Pseudovibrio sp. M1P-2-3: one gene and its partner. The protein of the gene in region 1 binds, or shares a complex with, the protein of each later gene. Links are inferred from orthologs where the notes say so. Each region holds a gene or a part of one and is shown in the gene's direction. Other genes may lie near its edges. The genes, in order: metK and groL.

Region 1 (3,140 bases):
TTGCGAATATAACGAATGATGGGTGGTTTGGGGAAACGCAGGGCCCCTACCAACATTTTGCCCAGTCTCAAATGAGGGCTATTGAACAAGGGGTCCCGATAATACGTGTTGCGAATACAGGTATTTCAGGGGTTATGGACCCCGTAGGGAGAGTACTCGCAAAGATTGCTCTTAATGATTCTGGTAATATTCGAATTGAACTGCCTAAACTACTCCAAACTACTATTTATTCTGTGTGGGGCGACCTTGTTTTTTTGGGGGTTATTCTATCCATTAGCGGTATCCTATTGGTAATTGGGGTTATAAATTCTACTCGCAAAGATTGACGCGAGCTGAAAAATATCGTCAACATGTACGTGCGTGAAGTCTTAGCCACATTCGCCAATTAAGCGAAATGATAGCGCTTGGGCCATGAACGTTTTCAAGAAGAATAAAAGGCCTCCAAGCAAGAAGGGCCTTAGTAAAGTAACCCACAACGGTACTGTGCCGTAAAGATGAAAGAAGAGGGCTTGTGGAATGCCCAATAAAAAAGCACCGAACCCCATTGATGTACACGTTGGTAGCCGCGTTCGCCTGAGGCGGATGATGCTGGGAATGAGTCAGGAAAAGCTCGGAGAAGGGCTTGGGATCACGTTTCAGCAGATACAAAAATACGAGAAGGGCACGAACCGTATTGGTGCCAGCCGATTGCAACATATTGCAACCCTTCTCAAAGTTCCTGTAGCGTTCTTTTTTGAAGATGCGCCGGGTTCTCCCGATGATATGCAGGGTGTTGGAGAAAACCCTCAGACAACTTATGTTGTTGACTTTTTGTCCTCCTCTGACGGTCTGGCTCTCAATAAGGCGTTTGTGCGCATTGAAGATCCAAAGGTTCGCAAGAAGCTGGTAGAGCTGGTTAAAAGCCTTGCCGGAGAGGACGAATAAGTTCACCCAAAAGTGTCCTTCCAAAATTATGGGCTTGACGAGATCGTTAAAGATTGGTTGATGACACAAGAGGCGACGGTTAAACTGCCGCTTCATTTTTTTCTTCCCAGAAGGACGCTCGCCAATGGCTCGTCAGAATTTTTTATTTACATCAGAATCGGTCTCAGAAGGCCATCCTGATAAAGTGTGTGATCGTGTTTCAGATACGATCGTTGATGCCTTCCTCTCCGAAATGCCGGAGGCCCGTGTGGCCTGTGAAACGCTGGCAACCACCAACAGGCTGGTAATTGCAGGCGAAACTCGGGGTCCGGCTACGCTAACCAAAGACTATCTTGCCCATATTGCCCGTATGGCAGTGAAAGATATTGGTTATGAGCAGGTCGGGTTTAACTGGCATGATATTGACATCGAGGTACTGCTGCATGAGCAGTCAGCGCATATTGCGCAAGGTGTTGATGCCGGTTCCAACAAGGATGAAGGTGCGGGCGATCAGGGCATCATGTTCGGTTATGCCTGCCGGGAAACTCCGGAATTGATGCCAGCTCCGATTCTTTATGCCCATAAAATTCTCAGGCTTCTGGCCGAAGCCCGCAAAAGCGGCGTAGAGAAGAAGCTGGGTCCGGATGCCAAAAGCCAAGTGACTGTGCGCTATGAAAATGGCCGTCCGGTTGGTGTGGCCTCGCTGGTTCTGTCCACGCAGCATCTGGATGATACTCTCTCCTCCACCGATGTTCGCGACATTGTGGAGCCATATATCCGCAAGGCTTTACCTGATGGCTGGCTCTCCAATGAAACCGTTTGGCATATCAATCCGACCGGTAAGTTCGTGATCGGCGGACCGGACGGGGACTGCGGTTTGACTGGTCGTAAGATCATCGTTGACACTTATGGCGGCGCTGCGCCTCATGGCGGCGGGGCTTTTTCCGGAAAAGACCCCACAAAGGTTGACCGTTCGGCTGCCTATGCCGCGCGTTACCTTGCCAAGAATGTGGTTGCTGCCGAATTGGCGGATCGCTGCACCATTCAGCTCTCTTACGCGATTGGTATTCCAGAGCCTCAGTCGGTATTCATCGATACCCACGGCACAGGGAAACTGGACAATTTGGCCATAGAAATGGCTATTCGCGAAGTTATGAAGCTGACGCCACGTGGCATTCGCGAGCATTTGGGCTTGAATAAGCCCATTTATGCACGCACTGCGGCCTATGGGCACTTTGGGCGTGAAGCGGATAACGATGGTGGCTTCTCTTGGGAAAAGCTGGATCTGGTGAGCTCTTTGCGTGATGTTTTGGCGCACGAGATAGCCTGACAAACCTAATCAAAAATAACATGTGTTGTAATAGCCGGGGCCAGAGTCCCGGCTTTTGTGAGTGAAATGACTGATCATTATAAGGGTTCCTTTTTTGGAAGGCGCGTTGGAAAGCCACTAAAGGACCGCCAGATAGCGTTGATGCGCGACCTGCTGCCTACAATCTCCGTGGATATTGAAAAAGATAGTCCAGTAGATTTGCAGGCGATATTTCCAAAGCCCGTCAAGTCAATTTGCCTTGAAATTGGTTTTGGTGGCTCAGAGCACCTGATCCACCGGGCAACAACCAATCCTGATGTTGGATTTATCGGTTGTGAGCCGTTCCAGAGCGGAATGGCGAAGGCGCTGTCTGCAATTGACTCGAACAAAATCGATAATATTCGTTTGTTCTATGATGATGCGGGGAAGTTGCTGGACTGGCTTCCTGAAAGCTCTTTAGACCTTGTGTATCAGCTCTATCCAGACCCTTGGCCAAAGAAAAAGCACTGGAAACGGCGTTTTGTTAATCAGATTAATCTGACCCGCATTGCCAGAGCTTTGAAATCAGGAGGGGAATTTCGGTTTGCCAGCGATATTGACACGTATGTTGACTGGACATTGTGTCATTGCCGGGATCATCCAAGTTTCGAGTGGTCCGCTCAAAATGCACAGGATTGGCGAACCCCTTGGGAAGGCTGGCCGGGCACCCGTTATGAAGCTAAGGCCATTCGTGAAGGGCGTGTGGGGCGTTACCTCACGTTTTTGCGGGCCTAGTTGGAAACCCTTTAGTTTTAAAGGGTGCTTTCGCAGGGTGCTACTATTTGTTTTCTGAGGGTCTGTTTTTCTGTTGCATAAGAGCTGCAAATGGATATATTGATCTCAATGAATTCTCTATCGGCTCCTTAGAGCAACCGGAGAGTGGGCCCCA
Region 2 (3,221 bases), 3.4 Mb from region 1 along the record:
AATCCCCCCTTCAACTCGCCTATCCTTCCTCTGAAATCTCTAGGGATTTAACTTTTTTTACTGGCAGTTCCTTGACAGTTTCATATACCGAAACTACATCAGTTGCGGTCATTGGCACTCTGCCTTTGGGAGTGCTAATGACTGTGGAGTTCGCTTCACAACTCTCAAAGTTTTAACCATTGAGCTCGGCTGCTGCCTATGAGGGGCGCCACGCATGAGAGGATAGCAAATATGGGTTTTCGTCCGCTACACGACCGCGTAGTCGTTCGCCGCATTGAGTCCGAAGCAAAAACTGCTGGTGGCATCATCATTCCAGATACTGCACAGGAAAAGCCACAGGAAGGCGAAATCATCGCTGTTGGTACAGGTGCACGTAAAGACAACGGTGAAATCGTTGCTCTCGACGTCAAAGCTGGTGACCGTGTTCTGTTCGGGAAATGGTCCGGCACTGAAGTTAAGATCGACGGTGAAGACCTGTTGATCATGAAGGAATCCGACATCATGGGTATCCTGGCTTAATTGCAGCCAAGACGCACACGATCCCTTCAATCTACAAGTATCAAAGTGAGACAAAACCATGGCTGCTAAAGAAGTCAAATTCGGTACAGACGCCCGCGATAAAATGCTTAAAGGCGTTGATATCCTCGCAAACGCTGTAAAAGTTACTCTCGGCCCTAAAGGCCGTAACGTTGTTCTGGACAAAGCTTTCGGCGCACCACGCATCACTAAAGATGGCGTTTCTGTTGCGAAAGAAATCGAGCTGGACGACAAGTTCGAAAACATGGGCGCACAGATGGTGCGTGAAGTTGCTTCCAAAACCAACGACATCGCTGGTGACGGTACAACAACTGCAACAGTTCTTGCACAAGCCATCGTTAAAGAAGGCGCAAAGTTCGTTGCAGCTGGCATGAACCCGATGGACCTGAAGCGCGGCGTTGATCTTGCTGCTGCTGCTGCGGTCGCAGACCTGACATCCCGTTCCAAGTCTATTTCTTCTTCTGAAGAAGTTGCACAGGTTGGTACAATCTCTGCAAACGGCGACACACAGATCGGTACTGACATTGCTGAAGCAATGCAGAAAGTCGGCAACGAAGGCGTTATCACTGTTGAAGAAGCTAAGTCTTTGGAAACAGAGCTTGAAGTTGTTGAAGGTATGCAGTTCGACCGCGGTTACCTGTCACCTTACTTCGTGACTAACGCTGAAAAAATGATTGCTGATCTGGAAAAGCCACTTATTCTCCTTCACGAGAAGAAGCTTTCCAACCTGCAGGCAATGCTTCCTTTGCTTGAAAGCGCTGTTCAGTCCTCCCGTCCACTGCTGATCATTGCAGAAGACGTTGAAGGCGAAGCTCTTGCAACTCTCGTTGTGAACAAGCTGCGCGGTGGCCTGAAAATTGCTGCTGTTAAAGCTCCTGGCTTCGGTGATCGTCGTAAAGCAATGCTTGAAGACCTCGCTATCCTGACCGGTGGTACAGTTGTTTCCGAAGATCTCGGCATCAAGCTGGAAAACGTAACTATCGACATGCTCGGCACTGCCGACAAGGTGAACATCTCCAAAGAGAACACCACTATTGTTGACGGTTCTGGCGACAAAGCTCAGATCGAAGCACGTGTTGCTCAGATCAAAGCTCAGATTGAAGAAACTACTTCCGACTACGACCGTGAAAAGCTGCAGGAACGTCTTGCCAAGCTTGCTGGCGGTGTTGCAGTTATCCGCGTTGGCGGTGCAACTGAAGTTGAAGTTAAAGAGAAAAAAGACCGTGTTGACGATGCACTGAACGCAACACGCGCAGCTGTTGAAGAAGGTATCGTACCAGGTGGTGGTACAGCTCTGCTTCGTGCAAAAGCTGCGGTTGCCAAGCTTTCTTCTGAAAACGTTGACATTGAAGCTGGTATCAAGATCGTTCTTCGCGCTCTTGAAGCTCCAATTCGCCAGATCGCTGAAAACTCCGGCGTTGAAGGTTCAATCGTAGTTGGCAAGATCCAGGACAACATTAAAGACGAAACTTTGGGCTTCAATGCGCAGACCGAAGAATACGTCAACATGATTGAAGCAGGTATTGTTGACCCAACTAAGGTTGTACGTACAGCTCTTCAGGACGCAGCATCTGTTGCTGGTCTCTTGATCACAACTGAAGCTATGGTTGCTGAACTGCCTAAGGCAGACGGCCCTGCAATGCCTCCAATGGGCGGCGGCGACATGGGCGGCATGGGCGGTATGGGCTTCTAAGCCACGCTTCCAAACGCTTTTAATCAATCTGGGCACCTTTCGGGGTGCCCTTTTTGTTTGCGGCAGCTGCCTTTTTCTGGAAATTCTGTAGTTTGGAGCGGGTATCACAATTTCCTTGAACCCATTTGCGATTTGCTATCCAATTCCGTAGATCTCTTTAAATAAAATTTAGAATGCTTGGGGCACACTTCATGGAAAAATCGGCATTAGTTTTAGGCTCATCAGGTTTGATCGGTTCCAGCCTGCTCTCCCAATTACTCGAGAATGACCGCTATAGTTCCGTATCCGCCTTGGTACGCAGTGAGATACCTTTAAAGCACCCTAAGCTCAAACAGCATGTGGTCGACTTCTCAAACCCCGCTACATTGTCCTCCCTCGTAAGAGCTGATGATGTTTTTTGTTGTTTGGGAACCACTCAAAAGACAGCAGGATCAAAGGAAGCTTTCTATGCGGTCGACTTTACTCTCATTCACGAACTGGCAAAGCTCGCGAAGGCCAGTAGCGCTGAGCACTTTTTGCTGATTTCCTCAATTGGGGCCAACCCAAAGTCTTCAAGCCTCTACTTGAAAACAAAGGGGCAGCTGGAGCAGGCTATAACTGATCTGAAATTTTCAAAGCTGAGTATATTCAGACCTTCCCTCTTGCTTGGGGAGCGCAAAGAATTTCGCTTCAAGGAAACACTCTCCGCAGCCGTTTTGGGCCCGCTGGAAATATTCATGCAAGGTCCATTGCGCAATTACCGGCCCATCACTGCGAGGCAAGTTGCCAAAGCAATGCAAACCGCTGCCAATAACGGAGTCGGCAAAAACACACTTTACTTGTCCAGCGAGATTGCAAGAATGTAAGTACAGTCGGGTTTACGAATTTACGAAGCCACCGATCATGTTGCATATCATAGAGCGTTGAAGCGCCTTTACTGTGTTGCTGTTGGCCCTTGGCGCATACTCTGGGTAGTAGTAGAGCATAAACTCTGAAATCAGCTGAGCCCCCG

Evidence for each region.
Region 2: the proteins of metK (region 1) and groL are in contact, whole or in part, in a cryo-EM structure (PDB 8P4O), measured with the Escherichia coli proteins. The link is inferred for Pseudovibrio sp. M1P-2-3 from one-to-one orthologs.

Annotation. Positions count from the first base shown.
Region 1 is NZ_JARRCW010000001.1:43,274-46,413, forward strand. Bases 324-3,140 are described here. They hold metK (methionine adenosyltransferase), read left to right. Parts: upstream 324-1,048; coding sequence 1,049-2,233; downstream 2,234-3,140. Other genes in these bases: lnt (apolipoprotein N-acyltransferase), read left to right, coding at 324-326; P6574_RS00195 (helix-turn-helix domain-containing protein), read left to right, coding at 517-924; trmB (tRNA (guanosine(46)-N7)-methyltransferase TrmB), read left to right, coding at 2,300-2,986. Also shown: more of lnt, read left to right, coding at 1-323. UniProt on the Escherichia coli protein: Catalyzes the formation of S-adenosylmethionine (AdoMet) from methionine and ATP.
Region 2 is NZ_JARRCW010000001.1:3,489,078-3,492,298, forward strand. What follows is about bases 6-2,903. They hold groL (chaperonin GroEL), read left to right. Parts: upstream 6-577; coding sequence 578-2,230; downstream 2,231-2,903. Other genes in these bases: groES (co-chaperone GroES), read left to right, coding at 232-519; P6574_RS15290 (NAD(P)H-binding protein), read left to right, coding at 2,422-2,903. Outside these bases: more of P6574_RS15290, read left to right, coding at 2,904-3,075; P6574_RS15295 (hypothetical protein), read right to left, coding at 3,088-3,221.